One region of the Paenibacillus sp. FSL R5-0341 genome, then DNA from elsewhere that is predicted to be linked to it. Evidence: riboswitches for the same ligand, from Rfam matches in the RefSeq annotation. Region 1 holds a riboswitch; each other region holds the start of a gene.
What was found. Region 1 has a riboswitch for S-adenosylmethionine ahead of metA (homoserine O-succinyltransferase). Riboswitches for the same ligand answer to the same signal wherever they lie in the genome.

Region 1 (8,407 bases):
ATACGGAATAATGCTTACCTGATCCCCTGGCTTTAGCCCTGCATCGTTCGGACCGATCTCTTCAATAACAGCCGCAAGTTCATGACCGAGTACGCGAGGATAGGTAAAGAATGGCTGATTGCCTTTATACGCATGCAGATCCGTTCCACAGATACCAATCCGCCGAATGGAAATCAATGCCTCCCCTTCTGCTCTTTCCGGTTGAGGAAGATCTTGGAGCTCTAAACGGTCTATCTCTTCACATACAATGGCTCTCATCATTGTTCCCCCTTGGATGCTTCTGATGACATGTTGTTGTGCTTTGGATTATATTCAGGACGTCCGCTGGACCACGTCTCATTATGCATTGGAGCCAGAATACGCAGCACTTCCTCCAGCAGACTCTGATCTATCGGTTCTTCTATCCACGTTGCGTTATTGATGATATTGCGTTGGTTGGCACTGCTCACCAGTGTTGTGGGAATTTGTTCATTCGCCGTCGAGAATTGAACAGCCAGTTTGGCAATGTCACTGCCTTGTTCTGCACAGAAGCGGGCAGCCTTCAAGCAGAGCTGTTTCACCCGTTCATCTGCCGGATGCCAGGCAGGAGCACCTCGGGTACTTAACAAGCCCATAGAAAGAGGCGAAGCATTAACAAGGCCAATTTCTTTCTTTTCCAACAAAGGCAACAACGATAACAATGAAGTATCATTCAATGAATAATGGCAATACGATATAATGGCATCCGCATCGATCTGTGGCAGAACCTTCTCGAACAACGGTAAAGGCAATCCGCATATCCCCGCCTGACGAATAACTCCCTGCTCTTTCAGCCGCAGCAATGTTGGAAAAGCTTCTTCTACAATAATCTCTGCTGGTACAAATTCAATATCATGCAGGAATAAAATGTCAATATAGTCCGTATGCAGTCGATTCAGACTCTCTTGCACACTATCCAGAATCCGCTGACGTGAAAAATCAAACTCACTTTCCCCATACCGTCCGGCTTTGGTGGATAAAATATACGAACTGCGCGGCAAGCTACGAATGGCTTCACCCAGTACCGTCTCTGCCTTCGTCAGTCCGTAGTAAGGTGAAACGTCTATGTAATTCATCCCCGCATCAACGGCAGCATGTACGGTGCGAACCCCTTCGTCTCGGTCAATGTCACGAAATACAGAACCGAGTGAGGAAGCTCCAAAGCTCAATACAGATACGTCCAGTTCCGTCTTGCCAAGTATTCTTCTCTTCATCGGTTAACCCCTTCCAGCGTGTCTGACTAAACAAGTTCCCTTTCATTGTAACAGTTCAATTTCAATATAAAATATCGCCAATTGCGTAAGATGTACTGTTTAATGACCTTGATCCGCAGAATAAAATCAAAAAAGCCCGCCGTCTCTCCAAACGGAGTAGTCGGCGGACTTGGCTTTATCAATACTCATCTACGATCAGTATTGATAAGCGTATTTTCTAATAAAAATATTAGTTCTGCATTACGAAATCTTCATGCACGGAATTCTCTTCGTCGAACATGCGCACGATGTCATATCGCGTGTTACGTTGTGCCGGAATATAACCGGACTCCCGAATCAAACGGAGAATGGATTCAATGTTAACTTTATATGTTGCACCAGCAGCAGATACAACGTTCTCTTCAATCATAGTGCTACCGAAGTCATTACAGCCAAATTCAAGCGACTTCTTACCGATCTCAGGACCCATGGTTACCCAAGAGGATTGAATGTTCTTGATATTATCCAGCACCAGTCGGCTGATGGCTACAGTCTTCAAGTATTCTTCCGGCGTCTGACGTTCCAGTTTGAGGTTCGTATTATCCGGTTGGAAAGTCCAAGGAATGAACGCCAGGAAACCTTCGGAGTCATACTTGTTCGCAATACATTCGTCCTGAGCTTCACGTACACGGAGCAAGTGCAATGCACGCTCTTCCATCGATTCGCCAAGGCCGATAACCATTGTTGCCGTAGTGTTCATGCCGATGCGGTGTGCCGTTTGCATAACGTCCATCCAATCCCGCCATGAACCTTTCAAGCGGCTAATCTTCCGACGTGTGCGGTCATCGAGAATTTCAGCGCCGCCGCCAGGCAAGGAATCCAGACCAGCTTCGTGAATGGCACGGACGACCTCTTCCAATGTAAGACCATCGGAAACTTCAACCATTTTCATAATCTCAGCTGGTGAGAACGAGTGCATCGTGATGTTCGGGAACCGCTCCTTGATGGCTTTCAACAGGTCTGTGTAATAGCTGAAAGGCAGGTTCGGATTCGTTCCGCCTTGCATCAGAATCTCGGTACCATTCACATCTTCCGTTTCCTGAATCTTCTGGAAAATAACTTCATCCGGAAGCACGTAACCTTCATCCGAACCAGGTCTGCGATAGAAAGCACAAAAACGGCAGTACACATCACACACGTTCGTGTAGTTGACGTTACGCCCAATTACAAATGTTCTGTATGGTTCAGGGTGCATGCGTTTCATAATAACATTAGCAGCTGCCCCGATTTTGTCCACTTCATTCGATTCAAATAGCTCAATCGTGTCTTCCAAGTCCAAACGTTCGCCCCGAAGGGCTTTATCTAAGATACGGTCTACCGTACTCATCGTAAAAAAGCCTCCCTCATGAAGAGAAATTATATAACGATCCGTCCCAACTTGTTCAAGAGAAGCAAGTTCTGGTGGCAACATCGTATTTCTGTACTCCACATATCGTAACACAGGTTACATGTGAAAAAAAGCACCTTATGTACAGGTGCTTTAAAAATAAGTAAAAATTTTTACATATGGAATCAAATTTATTCGATATTAAACGATACGCATAGGCATATTCGGGTACCCTTCTTTTCTAGGATTCCTGAAGTGCTTGTTCCAAATCTACAATCAGATCTTCAATGTCTTCCAGACCCACAGAGAAACGCAGCAACCCATCTGTAATACCTCGGTCACGGCGAACCTCAGCCGGCATTGCCGCATGAGACATCATCGCCGGGTAAGACAAAATACTCTCCACAGCTCCCAAGCTTACAGCAACAATGGGTAGCTTCACCCGGTTAAGGACTGCTTTTGCCCGATCACCTGAACCAACGTCAAACGAAACGACAGCTCCATATCCTGTTGACTGACGCTCATGTGCCTCGCGGCCCGGATGATCCTCCAGCCCTGGATAAAAGACAGCGGTAATATCACTGCGCTCATTAAGCCAAGCCGCCAGTTTGGCTGTGCTCTGTTCACTGTGAGCCATGCGAGCCCCCAAGGTTTTCATGCCGCGCATCAGAAGCCAGGATTCTTGTGCACCAAGTACAGTTCCGAGTCCATTTTGCAACTGTTTCAGTTGTACGCCAAGTGATTCCGTTCGAGCAACGGCTAACCCTGCCAACACATCACTGTGACCCCCGAGAAACTTGGTAGCACTATGTACGACGATATCCACACCCAGCTCAATTGGACGCTGATAGTAAGGTGTCATAAAGGTGTTATCCAGAATCGTGATCAGGTCGTGTTCCTTCGACCAATTAGTCACGGCAGCGATATCCGTGATTCGCAGTGTCGGGTTGGACGGTGTTTCCATATAAACCGCCTTGGTATTTGGCTTGAGCGCCGCTTTTACTTCATCTATATTGGTCATGTCTACAAAGGTCGTCTCGATCTGCATACGGCTTAATATGGAAGTAAGCAAACGATACGTACCTCCATATACATCTTCCGTTACAATCATGTGATCCCCTGCGGAGAACATCATGAACACGCTGGATATTGCGGCCATTCCCGATGAATAGGCGAATCCTCGTGCTCCACCCTCCAGCAGTGTGATGTAATCTTCCAAAGCCTGACGTGTCGGATTACCCGAACGACTGTAATCATGTTGAGGTGGATTGAAAATATCAAAATGATGGAACGTCGAAGCTTGATAGATCGGTACACTTGAGGCTCCAGTTGTTTTGTCGATCTCATCACCGAAATGAAGCAATTTGGTATCAAATTTCAACTCGGAATTTGGCTTGTTATTGGACTCACTCATGAGTGCACGCCTCCTTCCACTTCCTGTTGTGCAGCTGTCAGAGCATTGCCGAGATCTGCAATCAGATCATCTGCATGTTCAATACCCACGGAGAATCGAAGCAGACGGTCATCCACACCTACGGCGTCACGAATTTCAAGCGGTATATCCGCATGCGTTTGTACCGCCGGGTAAGTCATAAGTGATTCTACGCCACCAAGACTTTCGGCAAAAGCGATCAGTTTGATATGACGCAGCAATGGTTCAACATAACGTGCATCCTTCACTTTGAAAGAGAAGATACCTGTGTTACCCGTGGATTGTTTATTCTGAACTTCATACCCCGGATGATCCGACAAGCCTGGATGATAAACTTCACCCACCGCTGGATGCTCAAGCAAGTATTTGGCAATGGTAAGCGCATTGTACTCGTGACGCTCCATGCGAAGAGCCAGCGTTTTCATGCCTTTCATCAACTGGTAGGAGTCACTTGGAGACAACACGGCCCCAATTGAATTATGCAGGAACGCCATTTCCGCAGATAATGCCTCACCCTTAGTTATGATTAATCCGGCTAACACATCATTGTGTCCGCCCAGATATTTGGTAGCACTATGAATGATGATATCGGCACCCAGTTCAATCGGGCGTTGGAAAAATGGAGTCAACAACGTGTTGTCAACAATCGTCAACAGGTTGTAACTTTTCGCCCAGGAAGCGACAGCTTCAACATCGGTAATCATCATCAGTGGATTGGTTGGTGTCTCGATGAATACAGCTTTTGTATTCGGCTGACGAACATTCTCCAGTGCTGCAAGGTCATTCGTGTCCACATAACTTGCAGTTACGCCGAAACGGGACAAGATGCGTTCAAGCAGACGATAGGTTCCGCCATACAGATCCAGCGATACAATCAGATGATCCCCTTGACCAAACATGGCAAAGATGGTTTGCAGCGCGGCCATACCCGAGCTACAGGCGAACCCTGCATCACCGGACTCCAGCGCTGCGGCTGCTTCTTCCAACACTTTGCGTGTTGGGTTGGTCGTACGAATATAATCAAACCCCGTGCTTTGTCCAAGCTTCGGGTGGCGAAACGCAGTGGATTGATAGATCGGAAAGTTAATGGCGCCTGTTACCGGTTCATTGATGGACCCAATTTGTGCTAAGCGGCTTTCGATTTTCAACTTGTTGTTGTCTTCCATTGCTGCATCCTCCTGTAATCTCGATTAGATTTGCGGGCCAATATCGTAAGGTGTTTCTTGATACACATAGTAATTGAGCCAATTAGAGAATAATAAGTTGGCATGAGCGCGCCAAGTAGCCGGTGGCACACGGGAAGGATCATCATTCGGATAATAATGTCTAGGCAGCGCGATATCCAACCCTTTCGCTGCATCCCGGTCATACTCCCATTTTAATGAGAAGGGGTCATACTCGGCATGTCCTGTGGCAAAAATCTGTTTGCCGTCTTTGGTAGCAACCAGGAAAATACCGGCTTCTTCGGATTCAGCCAAAATCTCTAAATTCTCATTCTTTTCAATATCTTCACGTCTCACTTCCGTATGACGGGAATGTGGAACGTTGAATACTTCATCGAATCCACGCAACAACGGAACATGAGGCTTGTTGATCGTATGCGGGAAGACGCCAAAACACTTTTCATCAAGCGCAACCTTGGGTACGTCAAAATGATGGTACAAACCTGCCTGGGAAGCCCAACATATGTGCAGAGTTGAAGTCACATTGGTTTTGGTCCATTCGAAGATCTCCTGGATTTCATTCCAATAGTTCACATCTTCGAAATCCATCTGTTCCACAGGGGCACCCGTAATGATCATGCCATCGAAACGACGATGTTCAATCTCATCGAAGGTTTTATAGAACAAATCCAAATACTCCTGTGACGTATTCTTCGACGTATGGGATTTCGGATGCACCAGAACGACATCCACCTGAATGGGTGTGTTTCCCACCAGACGAAGTAATTGTGTTTCGGTCGTTTCCTTCGTAGGCATCAGGTTTAATATAGCGATACGGAGTGGACGAATATCCTGCTTGTATGCAGAAGTTTCATCCATGACGAAGATATTCTCTCCTTCAAGTACTTCTTTTGCTGGTAGAGTATCGGGTATTTTGATTGGCATGGTAAGTCTAACTCCTCCTTGTGCATAAATAGATGCAGCCACCGCTGGCTTGATGTCTTCACATCAATACAGTTATAGGCTGCCATGAGCTTGTCTCCAAACATTGAATTGAAGTTCCATCCAAAGTTACGACAATCTCAAGTTCCTTAGCGAAAATCACTGCTGAGAAGTCGGGGCATATGACAAAGACCTTCCTCGGATTTCGAGAAAGGTCATATGTAAATAGATATGCGCCTCTCTCATCTCTCAGTTACAACAGTGTCACTCGGACACTTGGTCGCTGCAAGAATTAGCACCGTGCGGTATACCGCCGGTTGCCGGGTTTCATCGGGCCAGTCCCTCCACCTACTCTTGATAAGATTTCGCTGTATTAAGTTTTAATTTAATATGGTTCACCGTCTACTTTATTACATTAATGCCATCACGTCAAGTTGCAGTTCTACGTCTGCATTCCAGATCGGAACCGTTCATCATCCGTTGTCATACACTGCCTCAGGGCGCGAAATAGACACATTTTTGCGCTTGAAAGCACCCTGTACCAGCGGTATACTAAACAAGGTGTTATAAACCCTTATGTGAGAGGTGACATATTAAATGGATGGCGACCCGAGGCCTGACTGGCAGCCGAATTCCGACAAACTGCATAGAGAATTGACATCAGCATGCCGGCAGCGGGACGTGACTTCCGTTTGATTATATAGTGAACGCAGCCCTGATCTCCAGGCTCCGCTGCCGACCGGCTGATTTGTTCTTTTTGCGCCCATAATGATAATATCCGCCAGGTTGGCGGGTGCAGAAGGAGTAGATTAACGATGAAAATCCGGTTGGTTAACAACGGTGTATTTATTCCGGTGGACGACATTCAGCAGGCGCTGACTCCACCAGCGGAAGGATTTTACTGGATTGATGCGGACGTAGATGATTTGGCGGTACTTCAGCCGCTGTTCTTGATGCATGATCTGGCAGTGGAAGACTGTCTCAGTGATGAAGAACAACGTCCGAAGATTGAAATTTATGAGAACCATTACTTTATTGTGATTAATAGTATTCGTTTCGATGATGAAGAGATATTTCTACGTGCGGTGAACTTGTTCCTCGGCAGACATTTCATCATTAGTGTTACGAAGCAGAAGGTCAGCGAATTGCGCACACTGAAACCCATCCTGTGGGAACAGGAAATCAGCACACCGGATCGTCTGCTCTACTTGCTGGTTGACTTGATTGTTGATAATTATTTCACCGTAGGTGACCGAATTGAAGCCCGGATCGAGAAGCTTGAGGAAGACATTCTGATGCACACCAAAAAGTCACATCTGAATGAAATCATCGGGCTGCGCAGTGAGATTCTGTGGCTGAAGAAAGTGCTCGGACCTCAGAAAGAGGTTATTAACACACTGAACAAAAAAGATCTGCGTCTCATTGATGATCAGCTGCAAAAGTATTTCAGTGACATCTATGAGAATGCTGTAAAAATATCTGAAACCTTTGAAACATATCGCGACCTGATGGGCAACTTACGAGAAGCCTACCAATCCAGTATTGCGAATCGGGCGAATGAGATCATGCGTGTGTTTACCGCCATTACCACGGTCTTCATGCCGCTGACGGTCATTACCGGTATCTACGGCATGAACTTTACGAATATGCCAGAGCTTAACTGGAAATACAGCTATTTTGTTGTGATTGGCCTGATGGTCACACTGGGCCTGAGCATGTTCTTCATTTTCCGCAAAAAAGACTGGGTATGAACTAGAATGAAATGAAATAACAAAGACGAAGCGCTCCTGTGGGAGAAACGCCTCGTCTTTTTTCATTTCCTTCACCTAACCTACATTCTGCTCTGTCTCTGCATGCCGACGAAAGCGGATTCGAATCATGCGTAGTCTTTCATAGACCTGCTCCAGACTGCCTCCGTCGGGCTTCTCTCCTCCATATACCTTATGTAATACTGGCTTCAGGAACGTATCTCCCAGCTCCTCATACGCACTCCATACGGCCTCTTGTTCGTTCTCTGGCATCACTGCCAGCTCCACATCCAGAAGACAATCGGTATCATAACCTTCGAGATCCAGTGTCTCTAACAGCTCAATCAACTCACGTCGGGATAATCCAGATCGATTAACAATCTCCTCTAAAGTATATCCTTCCTTCATACCTTCAAGCACTTGCTTGCGCGTGGTGAACTTGTCGAGTTCCTGCTTGTACTTCTGCTCTCTCTGCTTATATAACCAGCTCTCATACTCTTCTTCCTTCAGTGCTGTGTATACCC
Region 2 (8,407 bases), 3.1 Mb from region 1:
TTAGTCGAGATCGAGCTCGTCCCAAGCATCGGCTTCGGCAATTTTGGCCAGAATGGCGTTATATAGATCCTCTACTTTGTCTGTGATGACAACTTCGCCATTCACCAGTGCAAAAGGAGTCATATAACATTGGCCACAGTTGGTAAGGCAGCCGTATTCAATCACGTCATAGTCTGGATTTTCTTCCAGTTGATCCATGACTTCATCTGTGCCAAAATGCATATTATTGGCACAAAATTCAATAATCGGTCTCATGTAGGTTCACCTGCTTTGTTTGACCATTTTAATTTACGGCCAATTGTAATATAATATAGTAAGGAAAGGAGTTGAAAAAAATGAGCGAAAACGCACAAAGCACCATGTACGATGAGGTATCTGATGTGCTTGACAAACTTCGTCCGTTCCTGCAACGCGATGGCGGTGACGTGGAACTGGTCGACGTGGAGGACGGCATCATTAAGCTGAAACTGGTCGGTGCCTGCGGCAGTTGCCCAAGCTCCACCATTACCTTAAAAGCCGGGATTGAACGCGCCCTTCTCGAAGAAGTTGAGGGTGTACAAGAAGTCGTACAAGTATTCTAATCAATCCTTCACGAAATAAACCTCAAGAGCCTTTCGCTTCGCATGAAGCGGAGGGCTCTTTTTTTGTGTGCATATGCAGAGAGTCCATTTCTCACTGTCACCTTGACCAGTTTTCCACGTACGTCCTTCATTTCACCCTAAGTATCCTCGCGCTGTATGGTTGGACGAATCGGATCAAGTCCTCCAGATACATCCATAATGTTGCCTGTTATAAAATCGGAATGATCCAGGCACAGATACGTAATGACTCGTGCAATATCTTCACCGCTACCGGGTCGTCCTCTTGGCGTTTCCTCGTCGGTGATGCCTGCCATCTCATCAATCGTTTTTTCCTTGTTGGCACCGCGAATATCTCCGGGACATACCATGTTAACCGTAATTCCAAAAGGAGCTTCTTCAACCGCGAGTGTCTTCGTAAAAGATACCAGACCAACCTTGGCAGCCGCATACACTGCGCGGTGGGGCCAGGATCTCGCTTCTCCGGCATGACTGAAGCCAAAATGGATAATCCGTCCCCATTGCTTGCGTCTCATCTCTGGCAATACACGCTGATCCAGTAACATGGGCCCCAACAGGTTACCCTGTACAAGCATCTGAACCTCACCTTCAGCATACTCCGCAAATAATCGACGCTCACGGACAAATGGTCCCGCGTTATTTACCAAAATATCAATGCTGCCCAGCTTGTCTTCCACCTGTTCAACCAATGAAGCAATATCTTGCACCTTGGATATATCAGCCTGAATGGCAATGCACCGCACACCCTTGGCTGTAATCTGAGCCCTTAAAGCCTCAGCTTCTGTTCTGCTGTGTACATAGTTGAGGGCAATATCACACCCCTGATCTGCCAGACTGAGGGCCGTCATTTTACCAAGACCTTTGGCACTTCCCGTTATGAGGGCAACCTTTCCCTTCACGTTCATCCCCCTCTTCAAAGAGCAGTCACTATCCAGTATAAAAGATTTATCCTCCTCCTACAACTCGGTTATCTCTAAGGAAGTATCCACCTATAATTCCAAATATATCTTGATCGAAATCAGACACCTGTGATACTGTCGAGGATATAACCCGAAAGGACCTCAACATGAACATGAAGAACAAAAGATGGATATCGTTTCTTACACTTTTGATGGTGAGTTTATTCACAATCTCTAGTGCCCTACAGGTATCAGCGGCAAATGAGACTGACCAGGCACCTGATGAGTACGATTGGATTACTGGACCAGCATCTGTCTCTCTGGACGGTAAGGCCACCCTGGAAGTCCCTGAGAGCCATTCCTATCTGGATAAGGCCAATACCCAACGTTCGATACTTAACAGTGGTGGAAAGCCTAACGGGAATGAAATCGGAAGCCTAACCAGCCATAGCGAATTCGACTCGTGGTATGTCGTGTTCGAGTACGTGAAGACAGGTCATATTCATGATGACGATCAAAACCTGAGTGCTGAAGAACTGTTAAGCAGTTATATCCGAGGCACAGAAGAAGACAACAGAGAGCTTGATCCTGAATATAGAACGTACATAACAGGATGGGAAATCGAACCGGCATATGATAAGACCAAGCATCAGTTGGTCTACTCCCTTGGTTTCAAGAATGCTGATCAGCAAGCCATGGTGAATTACAATGTAAAGCTCCTGACACGCGAAGGGTACATCACAGCCATTCTGGTTACAGATACGAACACCTTTCAACAGAGCCGCCAGGCATTCGAGGAAACGGTCCTTAATCAACTTAGCATTAATGCAGGATATACCTACGAGGAGTACAATGCTTCGACTGACAAAACATCCACCATAGGGCTCAACAGTCTTCTGATGGGCGGGATCGGATACACAGCTTCCCACAAATTCAGTGCTCTTCTTTTGCTCAAAAAAGGATGGGCCTTGATCCTGGTTGTCGTTCTTGGGCTAATCGGGTGGATCAGATACAAGATCAAAAGCTCACACGGAGAAGAAGAAACACTCTCTCCCTCCGAGAGGACGTACCTGCAAGAAGCAGATGAGCAGCAGTATGCTGATCAGAATGAATTATCCTATTACCGCCAATCTGGGCATCCATCCAACGTGGATAAACAAGATAAGCCCTGACCCTTGTTGATTCCCACGTCAGTACAGACTAGGAAACATAAAATAAGCCGTATATCTCTTCTGGAGAGACATACGGCTTATTTCTTACAAACTTTACATCACATCACACATATCGTGAATTATTCAGTTGCAGGTTCAACTGCACCTTTATAACGTTCTTTGATGAATGTTTTCACTTCTTCGGAGTGCAGAGCAGCAGCCAGTTTTTGGATTGCATCTGCATCCTTGTTGTCCTCACGGGAAACGAGGATGTTTGCGTATGGGTTACCTTGCAGATCTTCGATCAGCAAAGCATCATTCGCCGGATTCAGGTTCGCTTCAAGCGCATAGTTAGCGTTGATGAATACCAGATCCGCTTCATCCAATTGACGAGGCATCATGGCTGCATCCAGCTCAATAATATCCAGGTTCTTCGGATTTGCTGTGATATCTTGAATCGTAGATGTAATATTTGTGTTGTCTTTTAGCGTAATAATGCCTTCCTTCGCGAGCAACAACAGTGCACGTCCACCATTGGATGGGTCATTCGGAATCGCTACTTTTGCGCCATCTGCCAATTCATCCAAAGACTTAATTTTTTTGGAGTATCCGCCAAAAGGCTCAACATGAACTGGTGTTACAGCAACGAGGTTGAATCCACGTTCTTTATTCTCTGTGTCCAGGTAAGGCTGGTGCTGGAAGAAGTTTGCATCCAATTTTTCATCAGCAAGTTGCTGGTTGGGTTGAACATAGTCATTGAACGTAACGACTTGCAAACGAATCCCTTGTGCTTCCAGTTCAGGCTTGATGCTTTCCAGAATCTCTGCGTGTGGTGTAGGTGAAGCTCCAACTTTCAATTCAACTGTACGTGGTGCACCTGCTGAATTGTCTGCGCCGCTATCGGCGTCCTTGTTGTTTCCGCAAGCTGCGAGAACCGCAATCAACATAAGACTAAGTAGAGCAATAGACCATTTTCTCATCTGTAAAACCCCTTCTCTAATCATTTTTTTCATGTGGCATCCGCATTATTGCACATCCATCATGTTATCTATGTGTTATTTCCTGGTGAAAAATGTAACCAAGCGATCTCCAGCCATCTGGAGAATTTGCACTAGAATGATCATCGACACTACGGAGATGATCATGATTTCATTTTGATAACGATAGTATCCATAGTTAATTGCCAGTGTTCCCAGGCCTCCACCACCAACCATGCCCGCCATCGCCGTATAGGAGACGAGCGTAACGATGGTAATCGTTATACCAGCAAGCAGGCCAGGTAATGCCTCAGGCAGTAACACCCGTCTTACAATCTGTCCGGTCGATGCGCCCATCGCCTGTGCCGCCTCAATGACACCCCGATCCACTTCACGCAGCGTGTTCTCCACCAAACGGGCGAAATAAGGAGCTGCTGAAATCACCAAAGGAGGTATAACGCCGAGCACCCCAGTAGCTGTACCGACGAGTGTACGAGTGAATGGAATAAGAGCAACAATCAATATGATGAATGGGACTGAGCGCAAAATATTAACAATCAGGGATAGTATCGTGTACACTGCCCGTGACTTAATCGAAGCAGAACGGGCTGTCATGAACAGCAGAACTCCGAGCGGTAAACCTAAGATAACGGTAAACAAGCCTGATACACCCAAAATTTGCAGTGTCTCTATGGAAGCTTTACCAACCTCTTCCCAACGTACGGTTGAAAAATCCATCTAACGTAGCACCTCCACATCAAGTCCCTCTGCGGTTAATTCGGATATCGTCCGTTCAATCGCATCTGACTCACCCTCGAACCGAACGGTCAGTTGCCCATAAGGAACCTGTTTGATCGTAGAGATCGTACCTTGCAGGATGGCAAAATCTACACCTGTCTTGCGTACCGTTCTGGACAAAATCGCTTCATACGTTTTATTACCCAGAAAGGATATCTTCACAAGTTTGGAAGCAGCACCTGCCTGCAATTCAACGCTTGCATTCACCAGAGCGGTCTCTTCCAGAGCAAGTCCAGCTTCATGGTCACGCATCGTGAAGTCCCGCGTAATGGCGTGCTGCGGCTTCAGGAATACTTCTGTTACAGGCCCCTGTTCCACAATGCCACCTTGATGAATGACAGCAACCTTGTCGCAGATGTTCTGGATAACGTGCATCTCATGTGTAATCAGCACAATCGTGAGGTTGTATTTTTCATTAATGTCGAGCAATAACTTCAGGATTGAATTCGTCGTCTGCGGATCAAGTGCCGAAGTAGCCTCATCACAGAGAAGTACATTCGGATCACTTGCAAGCGCTCTTGCAATCCCAACACGTTGTTTCTGTCCACCAGATAATTGGGCCGGATATTTACTGCTATGGTGCTCCAGGCCAACCAAAGTAAGCATTTCCTTCACTTTGCGATCAATGGCTTCCTTGGGTGTATTCACAAGTTTTAGTGGAAAAGCCACATTGTCATATACCGTTGCCGAGGATAGCAGATTAAAGTGTTGAAAAATCATGCCAATCTTGCGTCTCTGTTGCTGCAACTCAGTTTTGCTCAGGTCAGTCAAGTTGATCCCGTCAACCCATACTTCACCCTCCGTTGGACGTTCCAACAAATTAATACAGCGAATCAGTGTACTTTTGCCCGCTCCGGAATGGCCAATGACGCCATAAATTTCACCCTTGCGGATGCTCAAATCCAGATTGGATAACGCTGTTGTGGCTTTTGCCCCTTTACCATACGTCTTTGTTAATCCTTTTAATTCAATCAATAGCACTTGCCCCTTCCTACCACCTACATGTATCTTTACCCGAAAGAAAGGAAAACTCCCCTTTACGTACAAAAAAAAGAAGAGCCCCTTTGCAGATACAAAGACGGCTCTTCACGTGAATTTACCTTCTCATCTGCCAAAATCGTGTCTTGCACCATTTTGTAGGAATTAGCACCTAACATCTATAACGAATGACACATGTGTCATTCATTATAAATCGGTTGCCGGGCTTCATCGGGCCTGTCCCTCCGCCGCTCTCGATAAGAAATATGAGGTTGTAAGATTCTATAAGTTCATGTAGTTCATGTTATATACTGTTCAATAGTTCAGAAACTTCTGTAAAAATAACGATATTCATGTACCATTCGGTATGAAACTCAGTATAATCCAAGTATTCCGATTTGTCAAAGGGAATTATTTCATTTTATTTACTGCGTTAACGTTTCTTACCTTGCTTAAGCCATATCTGATTAATGTAGCCGTATGAAGTACTTAACGTTTCACATACCATATCCACGCCCTGACGCATTTCATGCACATGCTGATCCAGATCCTCCAACTTCACTTTCCCTTGCAACGTCTGGTGTAACTGCCACAAATCATCATGCATTTCAGAGTTCATGTAGTGAATTTCCATGTTACGTCGTTTACGCAGCTTGCTCATCGGTTCACGATATGAATCCTTGATCTGAATCAATCGCAAGGCAAGGTCATGATGCTGCGTCGCATAATCGAACTGCCTTAACACGGTAAAATAAGAAAAATGTGCTTTTGTATTTGAGGTATTCAGTTCGAATATTTCATTTAATACGGTGCCGACTTTATCCAGAATGGCAAAACAACGGATGAAGCCATCTTTATAAAAATAAACATATCGGGCATACTCGGCTTTCTCGGCCTGCGTCATATCGTCCGTAGAGCCTGCAACGACCTTTTTGCGAAAATGAGCAGCAGCGAAACAGCTTTGCTCCAGTTCATCCAGCGAGGAGATGAGTCCCTGCGTCCACACATACAGTTTCCGATAGTCATGCGTGGGATCATGGTCCACATGCATTTGTCGCTGAAACAGCTCAAGCGTATGCGCCATAGAATCCATCGCTTTCTTCAATAACCCTTCGTTTATACGTGGCTTTTCTCCCAGCAATGTTCGCAGCATAACTAACCTCCTCTTTTCCACATCAACAAGGATTCATCACCATCATACTTAAACCATTCCGAGTATACGTGTAATTGCTGCTTGCCATAGGTTGCCCTGATCCCCCTGACATCAAACAAAGTCCACCTGTCCAATGATGTACATCACTGGATGGTGGACTTTCAAATTTAGCCCAAGAGTCGTTCCAACCTCAACGAAATTTAGAAACGATTAGCCGGGCGATGCAGCTTGTACACTAAGAAACTCATATACGTTAAAACCCCGAACAATATGGCGATATCCAGCATATGAGCAAGGGCTACGAACATGTATACTTCCGGACGGCTCATCGTCACCATCATGAAAATACCAATGACCACTTGCATCAAAATCAAAATAACGGATACCACACCAAGGGTACGCATCTCCTTGTTATCCGGATGATTACGGTAAGCGAAGTGACCCAGAATGGCGATCACAATTACGAGCGATGCAGCCGCAGCACGGTGAGCAAACGCAACCGCCACCCCACCCGAAAGCTCAGGAATAATCTGCCCGTTACAGAGCGGGAATCCGGAACATCCGCCTGCAGAATCCGTGTGGCTCACAAATGCACCTGTGTATACAACGAGATACGTATAAACCGTGGAGAACCAGACCAGATTCCTGAATTTTTTAGTGACCCGAGGGTATTTATTCAGACGCTCCAATCCGCCATCTTTGGCCTCCTGCCTTATGCCCAGCGCCATCATAAGGGAACTGGCAAAAGCAATCAATGCAAAGCCGAAATGCAATGCCATGACTGCTGAAGATTGGGAGAAGACGACGGCAAAAGCCCCCATGATTCCCTGGACGATAACAAATACCAAGGTTAAGAAAGAAAACAATTGCAGGTCACGACGTGACTTGCCGAACCGCAGAAAAGCAACAAATGAGGCAATGGACAACAGTCCAGCCAGTGCGCTTACAGCGCGGTGGGAATATTCAATAAGTGAAGCCACAGTATGTGCCGGAACGAGTTTTCCGTTACATAAAGGCCATTCCGTTCCGCAGCCAAGGCCCGATTCCGTTTTGGTTACGATGCCTCCACCAAAAGTGGCCAGAAACATGACAAGACAGGTTAATACGGTTAACCATTTAAACAAAGTTAAGTGCTTCAATTTTTTCTCACCCGCTGTTGGTTTAAGATGGCGAAGAATATTCTCCGCTTGTTTCGGTACTTTGACACTTATTTCACAACTAAACTCATTATACCGGATAAAATGTTCATTGACGTCGCGCTTTGTGACAAAATGTTAACGTCTGGTGAAATAATGACCCACAGGTCATTGAGGATATGTACAGAAGCGTTTCTTACATCGAACGTCGAACACACAAACGCCATTTCCCTATTTCAAGAGAAATGGCGTTCTGTTTAGTATACCCTTTTACAACATGAACAATCTCCAAGGATAACAGCGATCGGAAGGTTATTCTGTCATCGGAGTGTCTGTGTGTCTGTGTAATTATTCATCATTTGAACTTATTTAACATCATTTATGGATGGTGTTGTACACCTCAACTGCACGATCCAGGAACTGCTCAATCTCTTCTCTCGACTTGCGCAGCTTGTTCACGTAACGTACGAGTTCGCGGCCATCTGTATACGCCACAAAGCTTGGAATACCAAGAATATTTTGTTCTTCACTAACCGTTCCAACCTGATCCACGTCGACCTCAATCAAAGTCAGTTCACGTGCATATTTCTCTTCAACCTCAGGCATAAACGGATCGATGTATTTGCAGTCACCACACCAGTCAGCCTTGAATACGGCAATCGTTAAACGTGGTGATTGAATGGCTACATCAAATGCCGGTTTGGATGTAATTGATT
Region 3 (8,407 bases), 2.8 Mb from region 1:
TCTATGACGGGCCCAAGTCCAACCACATTCCCAATGTGTTAATCGCTATCGACCCTATCCGAATTGAACAAGTCATCTCCAATCTTGTCGCCAATGCCCTCAAACATACAGCTCAGGGAGATACGATACGTATAGACACGGAACTGGAATCTGGGCATTTGAAAGTGACCATCACCGACTCGGGTCAGGGCATACGTGTACAGGACATGCCGTTTGTTTTCCAACGTTATTTCAAAGGCCAGGCTAGTCATGCAGACCAACATGTTCAGGAAGGTACAGGGCTGGGTCTTTCCATCTGCCAAAGCATTATTGAAGCACACGGAGGCCGTATTTCTTTTACTAGTAAAGAAGGAGAAGGTACGACCTTCCGATTCTATCTGCCGATCTGCTGAGCCCACACTCCAAAGCTATTGTGCGGAGCAGCCTTCCATTTCCGAATTAACTTAGGTGCCTGTAATACTTTATTCATAATTTGATAAGGCTTTCTCAACATCCCTCCTCTAGAATGAATCCTATACTGCACTCGGGAGTGATTCGACTTGTCGAAAAAAGTGATTATCCGTGCACAGAATCTGTGCAAGACGTACAACAGCGGAAGTGAGCAACATCATGCCATCCGTAATGTCGATCTCGATATCTATGAAGGGGAATTCACGGTCATCATGGGTAACTCTGGCTCTGGCAAATCAACCCTCTTATATCTGCTTAGCGGACTGGATCAGATTACAGCTGGTGAAGTTTATTTTCGTGACCAGCGGATCGACGCTTATCGTGAACGGGAAATGTCCGACTTCCGCACGCGCCGAATCGGTTATATTTATCAAAGTATAAATTTGGTCCCGGACCTTTCCATCAAAGAGAACATTGCTTTACCGGGATATATCGCTGGAAACAAAAAGAAAGACATCCAATCAAGGGCTACTGAGCTGATGAATGCCATGGATATTGATGAACAGCGTAACCGCCTCCCCTCTCAGACGTCTGGAGGACAGCAGCAACGAGCAGCCATTGCACGAGCTTTGATCAATTCGCCGGATATCATCTTTGCGGATGAACCGACCGGAAGCTTGAACCTGGAACACGGCACCGCCGTTCTCGATATCCTTACGGATATCCACCGCAAGGGACAGTCTGTTGTTATGGTTACGCATGATATAAAAGCAGCCTGCCGGGCAGACCGCCTAATCTATATTCAGGACGGCAAGATTGGTGGAATCCTTGAGTTCGATACCTATGACGAACATCAAATTCAAGATCGTGAAGCGATCATCTTCGCTTTGGTTACGGGAAAGGAATAACGATGGCGGTCATGTTTAAACTTAGCTTGTCTTATCTGAGTAGGAACAAAATACAAAATACGTTAATTGCGCTGCTCCTGCTACTCTCGACACTTCTGGTATCTACAGCTATTGTCATACTGGCGAATACGGGCAATCAGTTTCAGGAAATGCATACCCGTACCCATGGATCTCATCAGATCCTGACGTTTGAGAAAGGACTGAATGACCCCGAATTTGTACACGACTGGTGGGCTTCCCAAGATGGTGTTGAGGTATCCCCATTGCTAACGTATCGAACATTATCAGGCATCGTTCTTAATGAAACGGACATTCCCAACCTGTATCTGTATATGTTTAATACGCCTTTACCGCCATGGGGTGTAGATGAGCTTATTTTCTCCAGTGGGACGCCCGGAACACTTCCCGAGCAAGGCTCCGTCTGGATTCCAACGTCCATGGCGAGTGCCTACCATATCTCGGTAGGCGATACCATTGGTTTCAAAACCGGCTCAAACACACTCGATCTGAATGTGTCCGGCCTTGTCATCGATGTACCATACGGAGCGCCCTTCTCCAATACTGCGAGGGTATGGATGAATCCTGTCGATTATCAACATGATTTCGCGACACTCGCAGGCAACGAACATCACATGATCGGCATCCACTTCAACGATTACAGCATGAATTCTGTGTATTGGGAACGATACAATCGTGAGACAGGCACTCCGTTTCTTGAATCCAAAATGGAGTTCGAAGCGATCTCCTCTTTCTATCTGATTATTAACCAGGTTATTGGCTTCATTATGATCTTCATGGGTGTTGTCATGCTATCCATCGCTTTGATGACAATCGGGTTCACAATTTCGGATGCTATCCTGGCTAATTACAGAACAATAGGCATTCTCAAATCACTCGGGCTAACTTCCCGGAGAACGATAGGTACCTATGTTATTCAATATGCAATGCTATCCATCGCAGCCATTATCCCAGGAATTACACTCAGCGTATGGATCTCCAGGTGGATCATTAATATATCCGCGTCCTCTCTTCGAGTGAACAATCAGAACATTCCAGTCCAAGGGTTGGACGCGGCCATACTGGCTGGTGTGCTTCTATTTGCTTTAGTGATTTTGTTTACTGTGTTATACGCCAAAAAGGCACGCAGCATCCAACCCGTTCAGGCTATTCGTTATGGTATGTCGGAAACAGATCACAGCCGGATGGCCAGTAGAATGAATTCGCCATGGGCACAACACTGGGTCGGGTTCACACGAATGCCTGTGACCGCGGTCCTCGGACTTCGACATGTTTTCAAAAACACCAAAAGTTCTGTTCTCACACTTTTACTGACCACCATGGCTTCCTCTGTACTGGTCTTAGGATATGTGCTGCTGACCAGTATAATCGGAATTGAACAGACAGCAGCCAAATGGGGATATGACAATGCCAACATCGCAGCAGTCGTAGTGAACAAAAGTAACTTCCCCAAGGCTGAACTAAAGCACGTATTAGCGCAGGATCCGAGGATCAGCAATGTAGGCTGGCAAGGGAACATCACAGGTGTAATTAGCCCGGAATCTTCAACAACAGTAAAGGGCCAATCCATCAGTCTCAACTTGAGTGTAATGGACGGGAGTTACCAGGAGCTTGGATTCGAAACGTTAAAAGGGGATAACCCACAGCACGCAAATGAAATTGCCATTGGTGTAAATGTAGCCAAAACATCAAACAAAGATCTCGGTGATCTCATCGACATCTATATTGAAGGAGAAAAGCGTACATTCCTCATTACAGGCATCTATCAGGCGATCGCCAACATGTCTGTTTCAGGCCGAATCACCATCGATGCCATGAGAAGTGTGAACCGGGGTTATGGTGAATTTGATGCCATATTCATTAATGTGAAGGATCTCGCACTAGCGGATAAGGTTGCCGGGGCGTTGAATGAGCAATTTAAGGATTTTGCTTCAGTAGTTACCCAGAAGACATTGCTTGATTCGGTTTACGCTGAAGCTGCAAACATCCTGATCTATCCGATGAGCCTGATTGGATTGCTGTTCACCATTGTGACGTTCATCATTATTTTCAGTACCTGTCGAATCAATATCCGCAAAGAGAGCAGAACGTACGGGATATACAAATCGCTGGGAATGACATCCCGTCAAATCCGATTATCGCTCACCATGGGAATGGTTGTGCTGTCCGCCATGGGAGCGATACTGGGTATTTTCGTAGGCGTATATGTACTACCTCTTCTGCTCGAAATGGTCCTTTCCAATTATGGTATCGTAGAGCTTCCACTGATTATGAATTGGGGTGGAATGATATTGTTCGCCTGCCTAAGCATCATTGCAGCAGGTCTTGGATCATGGTTTTCTTCCCGAATCATTCGAGAGACATCGCCACGTATGCTGGTTATCGAATAAGGTAATACGATGCCTTAACACAATAAAAAAATCCCTTCCACGCCTCTATAGAATGTGGAAGGGATTTTCATAATGATATGAGCTAACTCCGCCACTTCTTCGCAAGTTCACCAATCTGATGTGGCGTCGTACGGCAACAGCCGCCAATAATTTTCGCGCCCGCAGCAACCCACTGCTCCGAAGCATCACTCATGTTGCCACAGGTCCCCTGTCCACTCCACGTCTTCGTTGCTGCATCGTATACTTCTCCCGAGTTCGGGTAGACAATGACAGGTTTGTCGCTGGCACGGCTGAGAATACCTACGGCTTCCGTCACTACTTCCATTGGAGCACAGTTCAGGCCAATCGCCGCAATCTGCGGCTCGGAGCCAAACGTCTGTGCACATACCTCAAGGGGTGTGCCCTCGCTGATGGTTGTCCCGTCTTTTAAAGAGAAAGATAGCCAGGCATACGCATGAGGAAACTCCTTCAGTAATTCAACCAGCACCTGTGCTTCCTGCAAGGAAGGAATCGTCTCAAACGCCAAAATGTCAGCCCCCGCTTCAATCAGCGCCGCCATACGCGGACGGTGAAATGCAGCAAGTGTCTCATCCGATACGCCATAATGTCCCACATACTCTGAACCATCCGCCAGATAGGCGCCGTACGGCCCAATAGACCCGGCAATAATTGGACGTGAACGAAGACATTCTCCCTCACGATCCCCTGTACGATCTGTTATATGCTCCTCATTCTCCAGCATCTCTGCACGTACCGAAGTAGCTTCTACAAGCTGATCTGTCGGGCTTTCTCTCCCTACTAAACCACTCTGTACTTCTGCCCATACGTCATCTCTCGCCTTTGCAGCCAGCTCCACCGTCTTGCCAATCAGGTCTAACGCTTCCTGCTCTCCAATTCCTCTCTTGCAGAAGCCATCCACCGTCGCCTGATAACTGGATGTAATCGCACAGTCGGCTCCTGCTCGGAAATAATCCGCATGGACCTGAACGATAACATCCGGATTCTCAAGTAATACACGAGCAGACCATAACGGGTCGTCCAGATCACATCCATGCTGTTCGAGTTCCGTTGCCAGCGCTCCATCCAGAATCATGACCGGATGTTCACGAAGGATCTGTTCTATGGGATTAATCTGTTTTGCTTGCGTCATGTACTTGTCCTCTTTTCTTGTTCGCACGTTCTGTCAGATAATAAGCGGCGTAACACACTGCGATAAATGGAACCCCACAATACAGCGCAATTCGCTGTGTCGGGTCAAAAGCAATACCTATGCATGAAGCCAAGCATAATATAAATGAAACAATCGGTACCACGGGGTACAACGGTGTGCGATAAACCAGATCTTTGACCGCATGTCCTTCCCGGATATATTGTCTGCGGAACATGTATTGGGAGGCACTGATGCTCATCCATACCGCAACGACAGCCAGACCTGAAATAGAAACCAGTGTAATATACACGGTACCTGGTGCAATGATGCTCGACAGCAACGCCAGCGCACCACCGACCATACTGATCAGAAGTGCATTCAATGGTACTCCGCGTTTGGTTAATTTGGCAAACCAAGGGGAGATCGTTTTTTTATCAGCCAGAGACCAGAGCATCCGTGAAGATGCATATAGGCCTGAATTGGCAGCAGAGAGAATCGCCGTCAGAATAACAAAGTTCATAATGTCTGCTGCATAGGGTACACCCACCCGCTCCATTACCGCTACAAACGGACTTTCCAGTACACTGGCATCCGACATGGGCAGCAAGGCCGACAAGATAACAATCGTTCCGATGAAGAAAATAACCAAGCGCCACAGCGTCGTATGAATCGCTTTGGGTATCGTCTTTTCCGGATTTTCCGTCTCCCCTGCGGCAATCCCGATTAACTCGGTGCCCGAGAATGCAAAGTTTACTGCAAGCATGGTCATCAATATCGCTGTAGCCCCATGAGGGAACCATCCGGATGCCGTAATATTCGATAGGAATGGAGCCGGTTCAGAGTCTGCCATCGGAATAATGCCGAACATGGCTGCGCCACCGATTAGAATGAAGATTACGATGGTCACTACTTTTACAGAGGAGAACCAGAACTCGGATTCCGCAAACAATTTCACCGTCAATGCATTGAACAGGAAGATCATTAGTGCAAAGAGCGCGCTCCATATCCATACGTTTACCGATGGGAACCAGCGCTGCATCAGCAGTCCGGCGGCTGTAAATTCGGAGCCAAGCGCAACAGTCCAGGTTAACCAGTACAACCAAGCCACTGTGTAGCCGGTTGCTGGTCCGATATATTTAGCTGCATAACTATGAAATGCTCCCGTCTCCGGCATATGAACAGATAGTTCACCCAGACAGAGCATCACCAGATATACGACGATCGCTCCGATCAGGTAGGACAGAATGGTTCCCAGTGGTCCCGCCTGCTGAATCGTATAACCGGAGCTGAGGAATAATCCCGTTCCAATGACTCCTCCGAGAGAGAGCATGACCACATGCCGTGCCTGCATTTTCCGCTGAAAATGCCCTTTGTCGTTGTTGTTCTCCATACCTGCTGCTCCCCTACTTCTTCATCCAGAAAAAACAAAAAAGACCCACTCTTCCTAAAGAGTGCGCCGTTACTGACAAATAAAAACAAACGCTCCTATCTATCAGGCTTTCACCCGCTGGAATTAGCACAGTATCCTTCAGATCTGTTGCTGAGGTTTCTAAGGGCCAGTCCCTCCACCTCTCTGGATAAGAAAATGATTTTTTACTAATATAGCGATCTATCATGAATGTGTCAACATTTAAATAATAAATGTCCCACGCTGCACTATTCGGTGGAAGACCCCGGATTGGTGATGGTGATCTTCACATCATACGTAATCGGCACGGTGCTGAAGATTTGGTCCCAATCATCTTTGATTTTCTTCCATGTTTTGGGCTCTTTGATACGCAAGCTATCCCGAAAATCCGCAACATCCACTTTATAGGTATGCTGGAGTTTATATAACACCTGTCGAATCTGTTGTTCAGCCAGTTCAGCAAATTCCTTTTCCAGTTCTCTGAGGTAAGCACCTTTTTCCTCTTCCTCAGGAGCACGCCAATCCTCCATCAGCCAGCCTTCAGATTCAGTCTTTACATGGAATGAAATATCATTCCCCACCACCTTTGGGGTGATTTTCACTTTTTTCTTCTTCATTTCGTATAACACAGTGAACCCTTCTTTGTTGTGTGTTTTTAAGACGCCCCCCTTTTTTTGGGGATTGAGCCATGATAATCCTTCCAAATCCGTTTGACTAAGTTCCCCGATGAACTTGGTTGTTTTTCCATCAAAGATGCTGCCCCCTGAGAACTTGTCCTCCCCATCGGAGTTTAATACATTCTGGAGCAGGAAGCTCGATCCGGACTGCATTTGAGCGTCTAACTTAGATAGCAGAACCGGATCAAGTATTTTATTGGATATATAAGAATTGTTCGTAATGCCTGTGAGATAAAATGCTGGTATTCGTGAAGGGTCCTGTGATGTCAGCACATCCACTGCACGACGATGACTAATTAACACCAGACAGTTGGGGCGAATATCATTATCTCGAAGAACAAAATCAAGCAGTTGGTCCAAACCATATTTTTTAGCAATATCCTTGGAAACGACGATTACCTTCAGATGATGTCCTATGAGAGGCCGATCCCGCCTTAACGCAAACTGGCGGAAGATTTGCAACAAGGAGTCTCCGGAAAGCTGTTCATTGGCATAGGATGTTTTGCCGGAAGAAGGCGAACCGGATTGCTGACTCGATTGACTGTTGGAGTAGCCCGGAGCGATCTGCACCGTAGCAGTCAAATAGTTCTTCTTGGGATATGAGCCTCCCTGAGCAGCGATGTCTTTCTCGAATTCAGTCTCTTTGCCGACATCGATTCCAAGACCAACATAGAGACTTAGATCCTCTATTTCTCGGCTACTCCAGCATCCGGATAGCGTTAACAGAATACACAAGGCAGAGACTACACGTAAGAGCATACGGAATGGAATCATGCATGCTTGCCCCCTTTTTTGCGAATCAGACTTATGAACAGTAACACCAGAGGTAAAATGCCAAATAAAAATACAGATGCATTGCCCAGCATATCCCCAAGTGCAAAGGTATCGTCCACCGTTTTAGGCATCATTGCCGTCAAATAAATGAACGGAAGTAGACCGTACATGATGCCTTTGATTTTTTTGGAACGAAACAAATCACGAATGCCCACCGAAGCACAGTAATGTGTAATTGCTGTGGTCGAGAAAATTTGCATAATCCAGATAACAAGCAATAAAGACTCAAATCGCTCAAATATCAGACCCTGAATCTCAAAGCTTCTTACCAAATCCAGCGTTGGCCAGGTTCGAGTTTTGATCCCATCGAGCGATAAACTGCCTATGACCATTACTACCGTGATCAAATAAATAATAGTGGATATGAGTATGCCCCAGCTCATCGCCTTATTGCTCTTCTTCGGGTTTTTCATATAAGCAGTCATGATTAACATCACCTCATATCCCGTATATGACAGTAGTGAAGGCTTCAGTCCTTTGAAAACAGGCATAATGCCATCTCCGAGCACAGGTCTCAGATTACCAATCTCGAATAGCTGGTTACTCAGTAGAATTTCAATGACAAATATAATGATCGTAATCGGCAAAATGATCTCAAACACGCGTACAATGACGCTAAGCCCTCCTGAAAT

Region 2: it holds a riboswitch for S-adenosylmethionine, as region 1 does, so the genes downstream of both, MKX75_RS24070 (methionine ABC transporter ATP-binding protein) here and metA (homoserine O-succinyltransferase) in region 1, are expected to answer to the same signal.
Region 3: it holds a riboswitch for S-adenosylmethionine, as region 1 does, so the genes downstream of both, mmuP (S-methylmethionine permease) here and metA (homoserine O-succinyltransferase) in region 1, are expected to answer to the same signal.

The regions. Positions count from the first base shown of each region.
Region 1 covers NZ_CP150241.1:1,905,084-1,913,490, reverse strand. Annotated here, with positions in the region: gene MKX75_RS08760 (zinc-binding alcohol dehydrogenase family protein) at 1-258, opposite strand, end outside; gene MKX75_RS08755 (aldo/keto reductase) at 258-1,232, opposite strand; gene mqnC (cyclic dehypoxanthinyl futalosine synthase) at 1,462-2,598, opposite strand; gene MKX75_RS08745 (PLP-dependent transferase) at 2,840-4,012, opposite strand; gene MKX75_RS08740 (PLP-dependent transferase) at 4,009-5,196, opposite strand; gene metA (homoserine O-succinyltransferase) at 5,221-6,138, opposite strand; SAM riboswitch class I at 6,375-6,499, opposite strand; gene corA (magnesium/cobalt transporter CorA) at 6,951-7,886, shown strand; gene MKX75_RS08725 (HRDC domain-containing protein) at 7,962-8,407, opposite strand, start outside.
Region 2 covers NZ_CP150241.1:5,361,962-5,370,368, forward strand. Annotated here, with positions in the region: gene MKX75_RS24035 (NAD(P)/FAD-dependent oxidoreductase) at 1-4, shown strand, start outside; gene MKX75_RS24040 (YuzB family protein) at 1-255, opposite strand; gene MKX75_RS24045 (NifU family protein) at 336-581, shown strand; gene MKX75_RS24050 (SDR family oxidoreductase) at 719-1,498, opposite strand; gene MKX75_RS24055 (DUF2167 domain-containing protein) at 1,672-2,670, shown strand; gene MKX75_RS24060 (MetQ/NlpA family ABC transporter substrate-binding protein) at 2,790-3,629, opposite strand; gene MKX75_RS24065 (methionine ABC transporter permease) at 3,705-4,364, opposite strand; gene MKX75_RS24070 (methionine ABC transporter ATP-binding protein) at 4,365-5,399, opposite strand; SAM riboswitch class I at 5,526-5,666, opposite strand; gene MKX75_RS24075 (Cthe_2314 family HEPN domain-containing protein) at 5,836-6,555, opposite strand; gene MKX75_RS24080 (heme A synthase) at 6,756-7,679, opposite strand; gene MKX75_RS24085 (thioredoxin family protein) at 8,067-8,407, opposite strand, start outside.
Region 3 covers NZ_CP150241.1:5,628,368-5,636,774, forward strand. Annotated here, with positions in the region: gene MKX75_RS25355 (ATP-binding protein) at 1-392, shown strand, start outside; gene MKX75_RS25360 (ABC transporter ATP-binding protein) at 540-1,298, shown strand; gene MKX75_RS25365 (FtsX-like permease family protein) at 1,310-3,706, shown strand; gene mmuM (homocysteine S-methyltransferase) at 3,789-4,856, opposite strand; gene mmuP (S-methylmethionine permease) at 4,834-6,246, opposite strand; SAM riboswitch class I at 6,339-6,440, opposite strand; gene MKX75_RS25380 (Ger(x)C family spore germination protein) at 6,513-7,715, opposite strand; gene MKX75_RS25385 (GerAB/ArcD/ProY family transporter) at 7,712-8,407, opposite strand, start outside.